Regions from separate parts of the Arthrobacter sp. 10T413_2 genome, predicted to be linked through region 3. Evidence: riboswitches for the same ligand, from Rfam matches in the RefSeq annotation. Region 3 holds a riboswitch; each other region holds the start of a gene.

Region 1 (2,205 bases), on a different contig from region 3:
ATGCTGGTGTCGCTCACAGTGGCTCCAATTTTCGGCTGGTTCGTAGCGTGGCTGGGAGGTGGCCTGGCCGGGACGGCTACAACGGACACCCCTTGTCATTCTGCCTGTTTTATTCTGCCTGACGGCCCCCGGCGATACGGAAAAGCCTCTGTCATAGTCCGGTCATTGAGAAGGCCCCGAGGGGCCGGCCGGCGGACGCCGGMGGAGCATCCGCAGTCCGGACCAAGAATTATCCGGAGTAATTCAAAATAGGCTAGGCTGTTCTGCGAACGTACGGCGGATCTCGCCAGCGCGCATCCTTACACGCAGCCCGCACGCGGTACGGTGGGAATGACGCAAGGACTGCGCTCGAGGAGCTGAGCTGAATGACGGATCTGATCGATACCACGGAGATGTATCTCCGGACCATTCTGGAACTTGAAGAAGAAAACATCGTCGCCCTCCGCGCCCGCATCGCCGAACGACTCCGCCACTCCGGCCCCACTGTTTCCCAGACCATCGGCCGCATGGAGCGTGACGGCCTGGTGATTGTTTCCGGCGACCGGCACCTTGAACTGAKCGAAACCGGACGGAAACGCGCCGTCGGCGTCATGCGCAAGCACCGCCTCGCCGAACGCCTGCTCGCCGACGTGATCGGGCTCGATTGGGCCTACGTCCACGAGGAAGCGTGCCGCTGGGAGCACGTCATGAGTGAGCGCGTCGAGCGCAGGATCTTCGAGATGCTCGACCACCCGACCGTTTCGCCCTACGGGAACCCGATTCCGGGGCTCGCGGAACTTGGCGGGGCGCCCTCGGGGGCCCACGCGGACGGCGTCGTGAACCTGCTGGAGGCCATGGCCGGCTACGGTGCGGAGTCGCGGATCACGGTCAACCGGCTCGCCGAGCCCATCCAGGTGGAACCGGAGCTTCTGGCCCAGCTCGACGAGGGCGGAATCCGCCCCGGTGCGCTCGTTTCGCTGGAGCGGGTGGGGGAGTACATCTCGGTCCGGGTCCCGGATATCGAGGGCGCCTTGGAGCTGCCGCCAGAGGTTGCCGCGCATGTCTTTGTAACAGTCGCCTGACCAGCCAAAACGTCACCGTCATGGGACGACCCATGAGTTCTGCACAAACGCMATCACGGATTTATCACCGAGGGGCTTAATCGCCTATAGTTAGTGCCCTGTACCGATACCAAAGCGTTACCTGATCCGAAGCCGAACCCTGCCAGCGGATCAGTCGCAGAACCACCTCCTGGCAGGGGCGGGGGAACCACTATCGGCTGCTTCTTCGGCAGCCTTGGGGTGAAGTCCGTCAGCGGCAAGCAGCTTCCATCGAACGGTCCCCACAGGACGCCTCGGTGACCGGGTGCTTGCAACGGCGGACCGGGTCTTTGATCTCTCTGACCCGAATCCGACAGCTAACTTCGCAGGCTCTCAGAGAGGAACCGTTCTTGACCACCCAGACCGCCAGGGGCCGTCGCCGCGCGACCGGTCCCGCTCCGGAGCCGCGCCCCGTCGTCGCGCATACGGCCGAACGTCCGCGTGACGCGCACCGCGACGAGCGTCGTGGCCGCCGCAGCCCGTTCCGTCAGGTAACGGACTTTGCCGCCGCCAGCGGCGTGGGGCAGAAGGCCGGAATCGCGCTGGCCGCCACTGGTCTGGTCCTCACGGTGACGGTGCCCGTCACGAGTCCCGTCATGGCCTCGAACACCGACGGATCCGCGGTCTCGGCCGCAGTGCAGCCGGACGTCACGGCTGCCGCCGCCGCAAAGCTCGATTTCAGCCGGACGGCCATCGCCACCAAAGGCGACCCGGACGGGAAGCTCAAGCAGCTGCTGAGKGCCCAGTCCGTCGGCAGCATTACCCGCGCGGCTTCAGCCGGCACGCTGGGTCCGCCGCTGGACCAGCTGGTCACGGCATCGCCGTTCGGCTACCGCGTCAGCCCCATCACGGGCGGTCCGGGGGAGTTTCACCGCGGCCAGGATTTCGCCGCCCAGTGCGGCACGCCGGTCCACGCCGCCGCCAGCGGCACCGTGACCTTCAACGGATGGCACCCCTACGGCGGCGGCAACCGTGTGGTCATTGACCATGGCAACGGTCTGGAGACCACGTACAACCACCTGTCCTCGTCCTCGGTGAAGGTCGGCCAGAAGGTCTCCCGCGGCGATGTCGTCGCGCTGAGCGGGACCACCGGCGCCTCCACGGGCTGCCACCTCCACTTTGAAGT
Region 2 (2,719 bases), on a different contig from region 3:
GGACCAGCCAGGGCGACGACGGCGATCAGCGCCAGGGTCAGGAAGGTCATGGCTCGAGACTGCGGGACGGCCCCGGGCCAATCGGGGCAACAAGCTTCACCGGAATGTCTGTGTTCTCGTCCGTGAGGTAGGAAGCGCAGACCCGGTGATAGCCGTCGGCAATCTGGGCCGCGACTCCGGCGTCGAGGTCCCCGCGAACCAGGAGGACGGGGGAGAGCGGACGGCCGTCKGCAATCTTGGCCAGGTCGGAGGCCACATGGGGGTTGTCCCGGGTCAGGAGCGGCAGGCCTGAGGCCCGCAGGATGTCTTTGGCCACGTGATGGGTTAGCGGCGCCAGGCGCAACGACTCCACGATGGCGGCGGCCCTGGCGTCATCGGTGAGCAACGAGAGATAACGAGCGGCAGCCGGATAGTCGTGTTCCTCGGGCTCACCGCGCCACAACACCTGGTCGCCMTCGTGGCCCTTGTCCGAATCCTTTGTCATKGAATGAGACTAGTCCCGTGGAGGGTGCAGCGCGCCTACGTTCCTGACCKCCGTTCCACTACCGCGTAGGCCTTGCCGTCCAGGAAGGCCCAGTCGTTGACAACCATGAACCCGAGGGCGTCCACCCGGTCGTTCAGGACGTGTTCGTCGAAGCCGCCGTCCCGAGGCTCCGCATCCCATGTGGACACATGGACGTCCGGGCCGTCCAGGATCAGCAGTTMGGTATTGACGTCGAAATCCTCCTGGGGCTGGTTGCTCAACTGGCAGATGGCGACACAGTGGCTGTTCATTTCGGGCCTCCGCTTCCAAGGTGGTGCTGATGGCATCATCTTATGGTCGAAAAGCTGCGCCGCCCTATGGGCAACTKCCGGACCGCACTGTGGTGGCCGTTACCTGAATGTGACATTAGCCTGCGGTTCGCGCTACGGTGGATAAGTGCCTGTTGTCTCCGATACGGGCGCTCCCCAGCCGATTGCCTAACTCTGCCGCGGCCCGGGGGTAACTCGCACCAACGACCGGCAGAGACGGGGAAACCACTTTTGGCCTGCTGATACGCAGGCCTTGGGGTGAAGCCGCACAGTGCCCGCAATKACGGGCCCGGGAGTGCGGCCGGGTGACTCCCATCCGAATCCGACAGCTCACCTCGCAGGCATTGGGAGAGGCTACATCCATGTCTTCAATCAATACTTTTGCGCGCCATGCCGCCGTCCTTGCGGCMGCATCCGGCCTGGTTCTCACCAGCGGAATGGCCGCCAACGCAGCCCCGGCACCCGTGCAGCGGGACGCCGCTCCGGCCTCCGCCGCGGAAGTCAAGGGACTTCTCAGCGCGCCAGTCAGCGCCGATTCAAGCGTCAAGATCAGCTTCGACCGCCCCGCAGTGAGCTCTGTCGCCGCGCCGGTCATCGAACAGCCCAAGCCCGTTGCCGCTGCTCCCGCAGCAGCGCCCGCAGCAGCACCCAAGGCGGCCGCTGCGCCGTCCGTGCAGGTGCAGGCCGCTACGGCGCCCGCCMCGGCCGCGGCGCCCGCCGGTGGCCGCAACGCCATCATGCTTTCTGCCGCGTACAGCCAGCTGGGCATCACCCAGGACTGCACCGCGATGGTGGAAAAGGCCCTTGGCGCGGCCGGTAAGCCCGTCGGCGACATCGGGCCCCGGGCCTTCCTTGGCCTCGGAACCGTTGTGGCGGCCCCGCAGCCCGGTGACATGGTGGTCCAGTCCGGCCACGTCGGCATCTACGCCGGCAACGGCCAGGTGATCAGCGGCGGTATGAACGGCGCCAACCAGACGATCGTGCACCCGCTGTCCTGGCTCACCGCGACCGGCGGCGTGACCTTCGTCCGCGCGTAAACCCGGTAGGAGCCAGGCGGCCCCTCCAGGGGCCACCCAGTCCGGAAAGACCGGCGATCGATTTTCTCTTGGGGGCAAGCGATCGCCGGTCTTTCCCTTGCCCGGATTACCACGGATTTCTCCGGTTTCTCAGTCGTTCCCGCCCGCGGCCAGCGGAAGCGTCATCTTCATGACCGTGCCGGCGTCGCCGGTGGAGGCAACCTCGACGGCGCCGCCGGCAGCCACGGCTATCTCCCGGACCAGGGCCAAGCCGATGCCAAAGCTCCGCTGTCCCTGCGTTCCGCCGGTGCTGGAAGTTCGCACGAAGCGGTCAAAGATCCTTGCCTGGTCCACGCCGGTGATCCCGGTCCCCGTGTCCGCCACGGTGATGACCGCGCGGTTCTGCTCGATCGCCGTCGTGATGGTCACACGGCCGCCCGGTGGGGTGTGGGAGAGAGCGTTGTCCGCCAGGGCCAGGACGGCGCGGCGCAAGGCGTTGGCGTCGATCCGGGCCAGCGGCCTGGCATCGGGGGAGAAGTCCAGGCGCACGTCCCGTTGCTCCGCGACCAGCCGCAGGCCCTCGGCGACGCCGGAGGCGGTGTCGGCGAGGTCGGCAGGCGCTGCCGAGCGGTCAGGGGCGTCGGTGGTGGCCGCGAGGAGCAGTTCGTTGACGATCCCGGTCAGCGTTGCCGCGTCCTCCCGGATCCGGGCCAGGTCCTGGGCCTGCTTGGAGCCGGGGTCGGTGTTGCGCTGGGCAAGCTGGATCCTGGTGTCCAGGATGGTCAAGGGGGTGCGCAGTTCATGGCTGGCGTCCTGGACGAAGCGCCGTTGCCGGGCCAAGGCGTCGCCGAGGGGGCGGATGGCGCTGCGCGCGCTGAGCCATCCGACGATGCCCGCCAGCACGACTCCCG
Region 3 (12,075 bases):
AGGCACGCTTCGAGGTCCCGCTCCTCGTTGAAGACCGGGATGGTGACGTCCAGCAGCGGCGTGCCGGTGCGTGTGTCAATAGGTGAGCGCCGGCCGCCGGGGGCGGTGAGCGGCCCGCCGAACCGGGCCGGGGCTGGCGCGTCGGCCACGGCGAGCCCGAAAGGTGCGGCGGGTGCTGCCGGACCGGCCGGCGTCGCCGTGGAGTGTGGCAGGGTTCCTGAGGCCTGGTCTGTGAACGTCATGGCTCAACTTTCCCGGCGGCCCATATGAGGGCTTTAGGGTCAAGCTGTGCGGGGGCTGTGGAAGTCCGCCGGCGACGCACGGAGTCGTCTGCATTGCCCGTGCTGCCGGAGCTCCGTACAGACAACCGGGGGCGGTGCCCACACGCGGTGGTGGTGCACTGCCCCCGGTTGGTCCGTCAGGGAGCCAGCAGAGGACAAACGTTCGCTGCAGTGCCCGGTCCGCTGAACCTCCTCAGCTCCGAGTTGTCCAGGTTGAGGGCATAGTTGACGTTCCCGGTGGTCAGGTACAGGCCGTCCGGCGAGGGGAGCAGCAGTAGATTCCTGCCGGTGGAGACTACCTCAACGCTGTCGCTAAGGAATGTGTAGCGGCTGGTCCCGGTGATCACGTAGTTGAGGGTCTTGCCGTTGGCCGTCAGCGTGATTTTCAGTCCTGGCGACGTACTGATGACAGTGCCGGCAGGCGTCGCGATGTTTTTGAACTTGCCGGTGAGCTGCGCCGTGACCGGAAAGCCACAATTATCCAACGTGAACGTGGCTGGATCGGCGGGTTGCGGAGGACCCGACGGCACCGCCGCGGCCGGTCCGGCGCCGACGAAGAGTGCGGCCGCGAGGACCGCCGGAATTGCCCATTTTTTCATGTTGTGCTCCTGGAATTTGATTCCGTGCCCTGGAGCGGGCACCCCGCGTACGTGGTGAATGGAGGCAGCGGTGCCCAAGCGTCCCGCCCCGACCTTGAGAAAACCTTGTCCCCTGAAATACGCGAAGGCCCCGGATCACGATGGATCCGGGGCCTCCTGGGCGCTGCGGGCTGGTGGTGGGGGCTTAGTACCAGTTGTGGGACAGGTGGAAGTTCAGTGCACCACAGGGGGAGCCGTAGCGCGACTTGACGTAGTTCAGGCCCCAGTTGATCTGGGTCCGGTAGTTGGTCATGTAGTCCGCGCCGGCGCTCGCCATCTTCGAGGCGGGCAGGGACTGGACCACACCGTAGGCGCCGCTGCTGGCGTTCGTGGCAGTCGTCTTCCAGTCCGATTCCTTGGTCCATAGCTTCTGCAGGCACTGCATCTGGCCGGGCGCCCAGCCATAGCTGCCCAGCTGGGCAGCGGCGTAGGCCTGTGCCCCGGCGGGGTCGTCGATGGCGACCGGCGCCGGTGCCGGTGCGGGAGCCGCTGCGGGAACGGGAGCTGCTGCGGGAGCGGGCGCGGGGGCTGCTGCGGGAGCGGGCGCCGGTGCGGCCGGGGCAGCGGGGGCGGGTGCCGGTGCTTCGGCGGGCTTGACCTCCGAGATCTGAGGTACTGCGCCGCTGGGTGCTGCAGCAGCCGGTGCGGCGACCTGGACCCGCTCAAAGTTCAGCTTGGCCAGGGGATCGGCCATGGTGGCCGTTTGCGAGCTCGCAACAGTGGCCCCGTAGCTGCCCGGCTCTGCGGCCTGGCTGGCGGCGGCGCCGCCAGCCACCAGTACTGCGCAGGCGGCGGTGACGACGGCGGCGCGGCGTCCGGTGATGCCGAGCCCGGTGGCCAGCCGCGACAGGGCGGACGCCTGCGGTGCCGGTGCGGCACGGTGGCGTGACTTGCCGGCGCGGGAATGTGAAACGCCGTCAGGGCGCGTTTGTACCTGGAATTTAGTCATGATGGCCTCTCAACGCCTGCGGAGTTAGCTGTCGGGTTCGGATGAGGTCATCCGGCCGCACGGAATATCACGTGTCGGCTTCACCCCAAGGGCGCATGTGTGCAGAATGCCCGGGAACTCTGGGTCCCCCGCCTCTGCCTGGTCCAGCGGAATCCGGGAAGCGGCAGAGTTTGGCGTCCATCCGGATATGCGGCACAAATGGAGGCCGCACTCGAAAAACGGTACAGGACTACTGAGCTTAAGTCACATTTGGGTAACGGGAGTCACAGAGGCGGCGTGTCGCGTTGCGCGAGATTCCCGCGCGCGTGCCCGTAGTCGACCCTGTAGCCCCGGTGCCGGTTACGCCGACGGCGGCACGGCCGGGAGCCGAACAGCGAACTCCGTCCGGCCCGGCCGGGACGTGACCTCGACGGTCCCCCCGTGGGCCTCCACGATCGAATGGACAATGGACAAGCCCAGCCCGCTGGTGCCCTCGGACGTCGGTGCAGGCGCCGTGGCATGTCCGCTGACGTTGCTGCCTGCCGCACCCCCGGATCTGCCGGAAACAGAGCCGGAAAGAAGACCGGTAGAAGAGTCGGAAGCGCCGCGGGCAGCGGACCCGGACCGGGCCCCCGCCGTAGCTACCGCAGGGCTGCCTGCGGAGCTGGCTGCGGAACCGGCCGCAGGATTGGTGCGCGATGCGTCAGCCCGCGCGAAACGGGCGAAGACCCGGCCGACGAATTCGGGGGCGATGCCGCTGCCGTTGTCCGTCACCGTAACCACGGCGCTGCCGTCCGCTGAACGCATGACGCCGGTGACCACCTTGGTCCCCGGTTCCGTGTGCTTGCGCGCATTGGACAGGAGATTGGCGAGGACCTGGTGAAGCTGGGCCGCATCGCCGCGCACCACCACCGGCTCATCCGGCAGTTCCAGCTGCCAGATCCGGTCCGGGGCCATGACCTTCTCATCGCTCACGGTCTCGACGGCCAGCTGGGTGAGGTCGACGTCGGCGACCTTGAGCGGCTGCCCCTCGTCCAGGCGCGCCAGCAGCAGCAGGTCCTCCACCAGGGTGGTCATCCGTTCGGACTGGCTTTGGACACGGGCCAGGGATTTCTCGCCGTCGGGCGTGAAGTGCTCGGTCATCCGCATCAGCTCCGTGTAACCGCGGATCGCCGTGAGCGGAGTGCGGAGTTCGTGCGAGGCATCCGCGACGAACTGCCGCACCTTCATCTCGCTCTCCTGCCGCGCCTCGAGGGCGTTGGAGACGTTGTCCAGCATCTGGTTCAGCGCGTAGCCCACGCTGCCCACTTCGGTGCCGGGGTGGGCGGCCGACGCCGGGACGCGCACCCCGAGCGCCACCTCGCCGGCGTCGAGCGGCAGGCGGGAGACCTTGGTGGCCACCTCGGAGAGCTGCTCCAGCGGCTTCATGGTCCGCCGGATCACCGCCGTGCCCGCGAGGCCGATCAGCACGAGACCGCCGGCGGACACCACCACCATCGTCCACACCAGAGAGGCCAGGGTGTCCTGCTTCTCTGCCAGCGGGAGCCCGGTGACAATCACGTCGCCATACGGTGCACGCACGGCCATGAGCCGGTACGCCCCGGCCGAAAGCGTCCGGTCCACCGGCACACCGTTCGGGGCCAGGGCGAGGAGGACGGCATTGTCGTCGGGGGAGAGGCTCTTGCGGGTGGCGTCCCCGGCCAGGAATCCGGCGCTGCCGACCTCGCCGTCCTCCAGCCGGGCGTTGAGCGTCCCGACGCCCTGCCCCCGGGCCTCGAGGGGGTCGGGGCGGCCGCCCAAGCTGCCGGACACGGGCCGGCCGAACTCGCTGGAGCGGTGCGAGGCGTCCCCGAGCTGGCCATCGAGCTGCCGGGTCAGGAAGAGGTCCATGGAGGCGTAGCTGAACAGCCCCACAGCGCCGCAGATGGCCACGAGCAGCCCCATGGCAACGAGGACCAGCCGGGTGCGCAAGTGCCATGTGGACGGGTTGCGCCAGTCGCGCCCGGGGACGCGGGTGACGCCGGAGAGGGTGGGCACGGATCAGTCCGCCGGCTTCAGGACGTAGCCGGCGCCGCGCACCGTGTGGATCATGGGCGCGTGGTTGGCGTCGACCTTCTTGCGGAGGTACGAGATGTACAGTTCCACGATGTTCGCCTGGCCGCCGAAGTCATAGTCCCAGACGCGGTCCAGGATCTGGGCCTTGCTGATAACCCGCTTGGGGTTCTCCATGAGGTAGCGCAGCAGCTCGAACTGCGTGGCGGTCAGATGCAGCTCCTCGCCGGCCCGGGTGACTTCACGGGTATCGATATTGAGCACAAGGTCACCCACCACGAGTTCGGCGGTGTCCATGGCGGCCACCCCGGAGCGCTGGACCAGCCGGTGCAGGCGCAGCAGGACCTCTTCCATGCTGAACGGCTTCGTGACGTAGTCATCGCCGCCGGCCGCCAGGCCGGTGATGCGGTCCTGGACGGCATCCTTGGCCGTGAGGAACAATGCCGGAACCTCCGGCGCGAACGCGCGGATCCGGCTGAGCAGCTCGACGCCGTCGAACCCGGGAAGCATCACGTCCAGCACCAGCACGTCGGGGCGGAACTCCTTGGCAAGCCGGACGGCGCCGGGCCCGTCGGCCGCCACGGCCACGGACCAGCCGGCCATCCGCAGGCCCATGCTCATGAGCTCGGAGAGGCTGGGCTCATCGTCCACCACCAGCGCGCGGATGGGGGAGCCGTCCGGATGCGTGAGCTGGGGAAGGTTGTTGGTCATGGAGTGCGAAGTGGCCATGGGACAACTCTCCGATCTGCCGGTTAGGCGGGGCTTTGGGGACCCTGTGCGGCACCTGTGAATCCCAGCCTAGCGAGCTGAACGCCCTTCCGGGGGCCGTCGGGGCTGCTTCGGAAGAACTGTGGGTAGCAGGTCCGCCGGAAGATCACAGGCGCGGCTGTCGGCCCGCACAGCGCAGGCACAGGATCGCTCAGCACTCTGGGGTGAACATCGATCCGCATCTTGAAGGAGAAGCACCATGAGCGGTCAGCATCCCGGAGCCGGTTCCGGCCCAGTCCCTGAACCCACGGCGCCCGCGCCCGTCACGACGCCCCAGGGAGTCCGGCCCCAAGCAGCGTGGCAGCATGACACCCCGCAGCATGACACCCCGCCGTACGACGCCTCGCAGAACCCGGCCGGTCAGCGCGGTGACGGCGCTACCCCCGGCTGGGGCGCGCCCTCCGCCGATGCGACCGTTCCGGCCTCGGCCCCGGCCTGGGGCATGCCCCGGCAGGAACTGCCCCCTCCAGCAGCCGGCTGGGGTGCCCCCGGAGCCGGATCCAAAAATGCCTCGGCGGCCCAGCCCTGGACGCTCAAGCGGGGCCTCGCCGTCGCCGGGGCGGCAGCAGTCCTGGCGGTCGGCGCCGGGGCGGGCGTCTACGCCCTGACCTCAAGTTCTGCGGCAGCCGCTGGCACGGCGGGCGGCCTAGCCGGCGGCCAGGGCTCCGGCGCCCAGGGTTTCGCCCCGGGCATGCCGGGATCCGCGCAGGGCGGAACCGCGGGCGGTGGAATGTCCGCGCAGGGTGGTCCCGGCAACTTCGCGGCCGGTGGAATGGGCGGGCTTAACTCAGCCGTGCATGCCGAATACGTCGTGCTGCAGGGAAGCGACTACGTCACCATGGCCGAGCAGATGGGGACGGTGAGCGAGGTAAGTGCGTCCTCCGTCACGGTCAAGAGCAGCGACGGGTTCGCGCGCAGCTATGCACTGGGTAGTGACGTGGTGGTGAGCAATCTGCAACAGCGGCGCCAGCAGGCAGGCGGCGGCACGGGCACCCAGCTGAGCGTGACGGACATCGTCGCCGGCGGGACGGTGCGGATCGTAGCGGCCAAAGATGGCTCCGGCTACACCGCAACGTCCGTCATGGTGGTGGCGGCGACCTCCACCGGTCAGTCCAACTGACCCCGCGGGGGCGCCCACTGTTGCCGGGTCCGGCGGGCCCGGCAGCACGCCCACTCTGTGGACTGCGACGGCGGGAACGCCGGGTTTTGCCGATTCGACCTGCTGTGAACGATTTCCGCAGCTCAGCGACTCTGGTCGAACATAATTCGGAGTGAAGCGCTTGCCGACCACTGGGTCAAAAAAACGCTTGTTATTTTATTACGTGCGCCAAATTGTGATTTGCACTACACTTCCGGAATTCGTCTCACTATGTGGAACCTGCGGTCCATTGTTACTTGCACGTTCGCATTGTTACGTTGCACACTTCAATTGTGAACAAGAACTCAACAGCACCTGCAGCTGCAGCTTCCTGGGTCAGCACACCCGCTGGTACCGAGATGCGCTGTTGTCGAATGCACGCCTAACTTTTACACCCCAAGAGTTTCTAGGCATTCGCCCCCCAGCCCAGAGTCGGGCGCCCCTCCCCAGTTTTCATTGCGGGGAAAGTAGCATTCGAGCCGCGATGACGGCCATTCACATTGAGGTAAGCATTCCATGTCAGTTGCATCCGGATACGTCCACATCTCCGTCCGTAACGCCAGCAAGGCCGGCCAGACCTCCGGGATCCGCCAGGGCTTTGGTGGCCGCTCCGCATTCGCGCCCGCCGGTTCGGCCGGCACCTTCCCGGCCCCCGGATATGCAGCCCAGGGCTACAACCCTGACTCCTACGGTCAGCTCCGCGCCGTTCCGCCCGCCCCGGCCACGGCGCCCACTCCCGTGATCGCTCCGGGTGCCGGCAGCGCGGCCCGTCCTGCTCCCAGCGACAACGTCGCCCGCGGCTTCGTGCTGTACATGGGGATCGACGAGGAAACCGCGGCCGCCGCCGGCACCTCGATCGCCAAGCTTGCCCAGGAGATCCGGGCCTACGCCCAGTCCCTTGTCGCCGGCGCCGAAAGCTACGCCGCCGTCGCCGTCGCGCCGGCCAGCGCCCCGGGTTCCGCCCTCGACGTCGTCCGTTCGACGTTCGGCGACCCCACCGCCGCTGCCCGCCAGCGTACCGAGACCGCCCGCCTGCAGCAGCCGCAGGATCCGCGGCCGTCCGGCGTGCTGATCGATCTGGCCCGCCGTGAGGTGCACCTCGACGGCGAATCCCTGAACCTGACGTTCAAGGAATTCGAGCTCCTGAACTACCTCGTGGAGAACGGCACCCGCACCGTAGGCCGCGACGAGCTCCTCGAAGGCCTATGGCGGAACGCCGAAGAGGTCCCCAACGAGCGGACCATCGACGTCCACATCCGCCGCCTGCGTTCCAAGCTCGGGCGCCTGGCCAACACGGTCCGCACCGTCCGCGGCCAGGGCTACCGCTTCTACGAGCACCCCGAGGTCGTCGTCTGGGCCGCTCCGGAATACTCGATCTAGCCTTGGCTTCACGCAAAGCGTCCGTTCCTCCTACTGCGGGGACGGGCGCTTTCGCTTTCGCGGCACGATCCCTCGGCGCCTGCCGCATTAGGATTGGGGCATGAGCGCGCATCACATCAAACGGCTGGTGATCATGAGGCACGCCAAGTCCGACTGGCCCGGCGGGGTGGCCGATCACGAACGGCCGCTCGAAGAGCGCGGCCACAGGGATGCTCCCGTCGCCGGAAAGTGGCTACTCAAACACGACGTGGTCCCCGACTTCATCCTCTGCTCCAGCGCGCTCCGGACCCGCCAGACCTGCACCTGGGTGTGCCACGCGCTCGGTGACAAAGCGCCGACGCCGAAGCTTGAGGACGGCCTGTACGCCGCGCCCGCCTCGCGCATGCTGGCGGTGATCAACCACGTTCCGGATACCGTGAACACGCTCATGGTGATTTCGCACATGCCCGGTGTCCAGGATCTTGCCATGCACCTGGCGTCCCGGGATTCCGATCACGATGCGTACATGGACGCCGCCACCCGATATCCGACCAGCGGGCTGACCGTGCTGGAAACGGAGAAGTCGTGGGCCGAACTGGACGGCCAGGACGCGCGGCTCACCCATTTCAAGGTTCCGCGCGCCAAATAACCGCCCGGCCGCCCGGGCGATGATTCCGGAGTCCATGGCTACCGGCTGCATTCTGCGGTTTACTGTTCCTGTTTGCTGATGTGGTTTTTCCAATGGTCTTGGGGCAGGTAAGGCAACCTCAGAGAAAAGGTGGATCAACGTGGATTCAGGGCAGCTCATAGGAATTATTATCGGCATCGTTGTGGTGCTGGCGATTGTCGCGGTCGCCGTCATGGTCAGCCGCAGGCGCAAAGTCGCCGCGGACCGGAACCGCGCTGCTGAAATGCGTGAACAGGCCAAAGCCGACGAGCTCACGGCGCGGGAACGCGAGGCCAAGGCGACGCGGGCCGAGGCGGACGCGCAGCAGGCCGAGCTTGAGGCCGAACGCCTGCGGCAGGAAGCCCGCAGCCGCCAGGAAGAAGCCGAAAAAGTCCGTTCGGGCGCGCAGGAGCAACTGCGCAAGGCCGACGAACTGGACCCCGACGTCGTCACATCCGAGCACGACGATGCGGCAGCGGAGACCCCCACCCGGCGGAGTTTGCGGTCCGAGCCGGTCACCGGTGAACCGGTCACCGGTGGACCAGGGGCCGGCGAGCCGGTTCCCGGCGCGCGCGTTTCCGGTGAAGAGCGTAACCCGGACGGCGTGACGCAAGCCGACTCGGCCCAAACCCACACCACGGATACCAACCCGCCGGACGACAGGCCGCGAAACCTCTGAGCCCGGAATCAGGAACCCAAATTCCGGAGCCCGGAATTCCAGGGCCGGAATCCTGCGCCGGCCGGCGTACTTAGCGGCGGGCGGAGTTCCGGGAGGGCGCTTTCGCACTGGGTGACTTGGCGGGTGTTCTTGCTGCGGGGGACCGGACCGGTGATTTGGCCGCCGGTGATTTGACGGAGGGGACCCTCGCGGGTGCCTTTGCCGCGGACTTGGCGGCCGGCCGCGCAGCCGCCGGACGTGCGGTGGTTCCCCGCGCCGTCGTTCGCGACGCCGACGGCCGCTGGCTGGCGGTCCTTGCCCCCGCGCCCCGTGAAACCGGCGCCGGACGGCGCCGCGGAGCCTGGCCGGGGGCGCGCCGGCCGCGGCTCCTGCCGGGCAGGGCGGTGCCGGCGAACAACAACAGCAAGGTGACGGCTCCGGCCGCGCCGGCCAGATAGAAATACAAATCCGGGTGTGCGGAATCGACGCGCGTGGACAGGGCATTGGGGTCCGGGTTGAAGGCTAGGCCCCACTGGCGCAGGAAGGCGATTCCGAACGCGATGAAGAGGATGCTGCCGGCCCCGCTCGCCACCAGGGTCTTGTGCCGGCGCCGGATCACGACCTCGGTCACGCAGGCCACATAGGCCGCCGAGGACGTACCGAGGAACCACACGAACACGGTCTCGTTCAGGGTGATCCCGGTCAGGATCAGGAGGGCCAGGGCGGCGAGAAATGCTCCGATGGCGATCTTCCCGCTGATACCCATGTGACGCATGTGAATAATCATGCCTGAGCGGGCGGCTGCTTCACGACGTAGCCGCGCATGGAGGCCATAATTGCGGCCACACTCTGCTCGCGGGTCCGCTCCGGGTTGTAGGCGTGGCGGTCCAGTCCCACCACGAAACAGGCGCCGAAGATGGCCGCTTCGAGGCTTCCCCGGGACACTCCGGGATCCACGGGATAGACGGCGGCGACTCCGTCGATGGCAGAGCCGATCACGGCGAGCAGGCGTCCGCGGAGCTCGGCGAAGGTGTCCTGCCATTCGCTGGGGGTCCGCCAGTTTTCGCTGACCCAGAGCCGCGCGAAGGACGGGTACTCGGCCATGAAGTCCATGGCCTGGCCGATCATCTCCTCCATGGCGGCGAGGGGATCGGCGGAGTCGTCCCGGACGCTCAGGAGTCGCGCCATGAGGATGTCCACGCCGTGGCGCAGAAGCTGGGCAATGAGGTCCGACTTGCTCCCGAAGTTGTAATACACCGTGCCCTTGGACACCCCGGCGGCCGTGGCGATCTCGTCGACGGTCACGCCCGCCGCACCCCGTTCGCCGATCAGTTCCATGGACGCCTCGAACAGCTTCTGCTTTGTGGCGTTGGTGCGGCCGGGACGGAGCTTCTTCTCGGGCTCTCCGGGGGCCGCCGTGCTGCCGCCGCGTTGGCTGATGGTCATACGGCGATCTCCGGTTTCAGCGTCTTGAGGGTCCAGTACTTGTTCTTGCGGACGGCCGCGGTTGACATGGCCAGTCCCAGCAAAGTGTAGCCAACCAGGCCGAGCATGGTGGGCAGGATGATCGCGAGGTCGGCCCCGTAAATCAGGTGCCGCATGCCGCTGACCACGTAGCCCATGGGCATGATCTGGTGCACGACGTGCAAGGGCTCGGGCGTGGTCTGCCACGGGAACGTGCCGCCGGATGACACCAGCTGCAGCACCAGCAGGATGAGCACCACGAGCTTGCCGGGCGAGCCCAGCAGCGCCACGACGCCCTGGATGATGGCGCTAAACGCCATCGCGGCCGCCAGCATGAGGAACCACATCAGCACCGGATGAGCGGGGTCCAGTCCGAGCCCCACGTCCACCACGAGGGTCAGCAGGCTTGCCTGGACGGCGGACACCGCGAGGAACGGAAGCCAGCCGCCCGCAGCGATCTTCCAGGCGGGCGCGTTGGAGGCCAGTGCGCGCTGGGTGACCGGGCGCATGGCCTGGACCAGCATGAAGACGCCGATCCACAGGGCCAGCGTAAGGAAGAACGGCGCCAGCCCGGCGCCGTAGGATCCGGCCTTGGCCTGCGAGACATTGCTGACCGCGACGGGGTCGGCCATGACCTTGGAGAGGCTGTCCTTCTGGGCGTCGTCCGGGTTGGGAACCTTGCCTGCGCCCTGGGCGAGTTCCCCGGCGAGGGTTCCCGCGCCGTCGGAGGCCGTGGCCGCGCCGGTCTCCAGCTGGGCCGCGCCGTCGTCGAGTTTCTGGGCGCCCTGCACGAGCTTGCCGGCACCGTCCACGGCGTTCTGCTGGCCGGCGGCGAGGGTGGCGGAGCCGCTGGCGAGCTGGTCCGCTCCGGCGGAGGCCTTGTCGACGGCGTCGCTGAGGGCGGGCGCCGCACCGGCCAGCTGCGAGGCGCCGGCGCTGACGGCGGCGGAACCGTCGGCGAGTTTCTGGACCTGGGTGGCGGCAGCCTGCAGTTTCGCGGCGGAAGCGGCAGCAGCCGGCGAAGGCGCGGCCGGCGCGGGAGTGGCGTCGACGTCGGCCACCACCGCATCGGCCTGCTCCTGGGTGAGGACGCCGGCGGCGACCAGATGGCCGGTCGATGCCACCACCCGGCTCCGCTGGCCCTGCGCGGCAGCTTGTTGCGCGGCCTGGTTGGCGGCGGCGAGCTGGCCGGGGATGCCCTGCATCGCGGTATTGAGCGCGGCGTTGCCGGCAGCCACTTGGGCGGCGCCGTCAGCCAGCTGCTGCGCGTTGGCGGGCAGGGCCGCCGTCTTGTCCTTGAGCTGGGTGAGGCCGCCGCTGAGCTGGGACGCCCCGGAGCTCAGCGACGTGGCGCCGTCCCGGAGCTTGACTTCGCCGTTGTAGAGCTCGGTGGCGCCGCTCTTGAGCTCGCCGGTGCCCTGGTGCAGGGTCACCGTGCCGTCATGGAGCCGGGCGACGCCGTCGGCCAGTTGGCCTGCGCCGTCGGAGGCCTTGAGCATCTGCGTATGGATGGTGCCGAACCCCGTCAGGAGCTGGTTGGCGGTCTCCTCGCCCACCTCCTTGGCCACTGTCGTGTGCACGGCCGTGGTGAGTTTGTCCACGATGGTGCTCAGGAGGTAGTTGTTGGCGTCGTTGGTGGTGACATTGAGCATGGCCTGGTTGGCGGCGTCGAAGCTGCCCGGAGATGCCAGGTTCGCGGAAAAGTCCTTCGGGATCTTCAGGGCAAACGCGTAGGTGCCGTTGCTGACGCCCTGGTCGGCTTCCTCGGTGCTGGCGACCGTCTTCCAGTTGAAGACGTGGCCGTCCACAAGGCTATCGGCCACCTTCCGGCCGGCCTCCAGCCGGGTGCCGTCGGCGGACGCGGCGCCGGAGTCCTCGACCACCAGAGCCGCATCGATCTGGTTCAGCTTGCCGTACGGATCCCAGTTCGCGTAAAGGTACACGGCGCCGTAGAGCAGCGGGACCAGGGCCAGGGCCAGGATGGTCAGCTTGGGCAGCAGACCGCCGGTCATTCGTTTGAGCTCGGAGCGGGCCAGCCGCAGCACAGTCACTTTGCGTCCTCGGTTTCGGGTAGAAGGGTTTCAGCGGGGCGGGTTTCGTCGGGCCCGGGGACCGCGTTGCC

What was found. A riboswitch is a leader RNA that binds a small molecule or an ion and turns the genes downstream of it on or off. The one in region 3 is predicted to bind cyclic di-AMP.
Region 1: linked by a shared signal. The riboswitch ahead of AC1DBQ_RS00525 (M23 family metallopeptidase) and the one ahead of AC1DBQ_RS05260 (aggregation-promoting factor C-terminal-like domain-containing protein) in region 3 are both predicted to bind cyclic di-AMP.
Region 2: linked by a shared signal. The riboswitch ahead of AC1DBQ_RS14420 (NlpC/P60 family protein) and the one ahead of AC1DBQ_RS05260 (aggregation-promoting factor C-terminal-like domain-containing protein) in region 3 are both predicted to bind cyclic di-AMP.

The regions. Positions count from the first base shown of each region.
Region 1 covers NZ_JBFTHK010000001.1:109,773-111,977, forward strand. The annotation lists gene serC (phosphoserine transaminase) at 1-17, opposite strand, end outside; gene AC1DBQ_RS00520 (iron-dependent transcriptional repressor DtxR) at 366-1,061, shown strand; cyclic di-AMP (ydaO/yuaA leader) riboswitch at 1,212-1,425, shown strand; gene AC1DBQ_RS00525 (M23 family metallopeptidase) at 1,430-2,205, shown strand, end outside.
Region 2 covers NZ_JBFTHK010000090.1:4,012-6,730, reverse strand. The annotation lists gene AC1DBQ_RS14435 (cation:proton antiporter) at 1-50, opposite strand, end outside; gene AC1DBQ_RS14430 (hypothetical protein) at 47-484, opposite strand; gene AC1DBQ_RS14425 (hypothetical protein) at 520-774, opposite strand; cyclic di-AMP (ydaO/yuaA leader) riboswitch at 950-1,150, shown strand; gene AC1DBQ_RS14420 (NlpC/P60 family protein) at 1,155-1,829, shown strand; gene AC1DBQ_RS14415 (sensor histidine kinase) at 1,959-2,719, opposite strand, start outside.
Region 3 covers NZ_JBFTHK010000018.1:27,090-39,164, forward strand. The annotation lists gene AC1DBQ_RS05250 (bifunctional glycosyltransferase family 2/GtrA family protein) at 1-242, opposite strand, end outside; gene AC1DBQ_RS05255 (hypothetical protein) at 419-880, opposite strand; gene AC1DBQ_RS05260 (aggregation-promoting factor C-terminal-like domain-containing protein) at 1,065-1,868, opposite strand; cyclic di-AMP (ydaO/yuaA leader) riboswitch at 1,868-2,027, opposite strand; gene AC1DBQ_RS05265 (sensor histidine kinase) at 2,208-3,884, opposite strand; gene AC1DBQ_RS05270 (response regulator transcription factor) at 3,888-4,628, opposite strand; gene AC1DBQ_RS05275 (hypothetical protein) at 4,867-5,787, shown strand; gene AC1DBQ_RS05280 (winged helix-turn-helix domain-containing protein) at 6,322-7,185, shown strand; gene AC1DBQ_RS05285 (SixA phosphatase family protein) at 7,286-7,813, shown strand; gene AC1DBQ_RS05290 (hypothetical protein) at 7,953-8,510, shown strand; gene AC1DBQ_RS05295 (hypothetical protein) at 8,581-9,264, opposite strand; gene AC1DBQ_RS05300 (TetR/AcrR family transcriptional regulator) at 9,273-9,935, opposite strand; gene AC1DBQ_RS05305 (YhgE/Pip family protein) at 9,932-12,004, opposite strand; gene AC1DBQ_RS05310 (ABC transporter ATP-binding protein) at 12,001-12,075, opposite strand, start outside.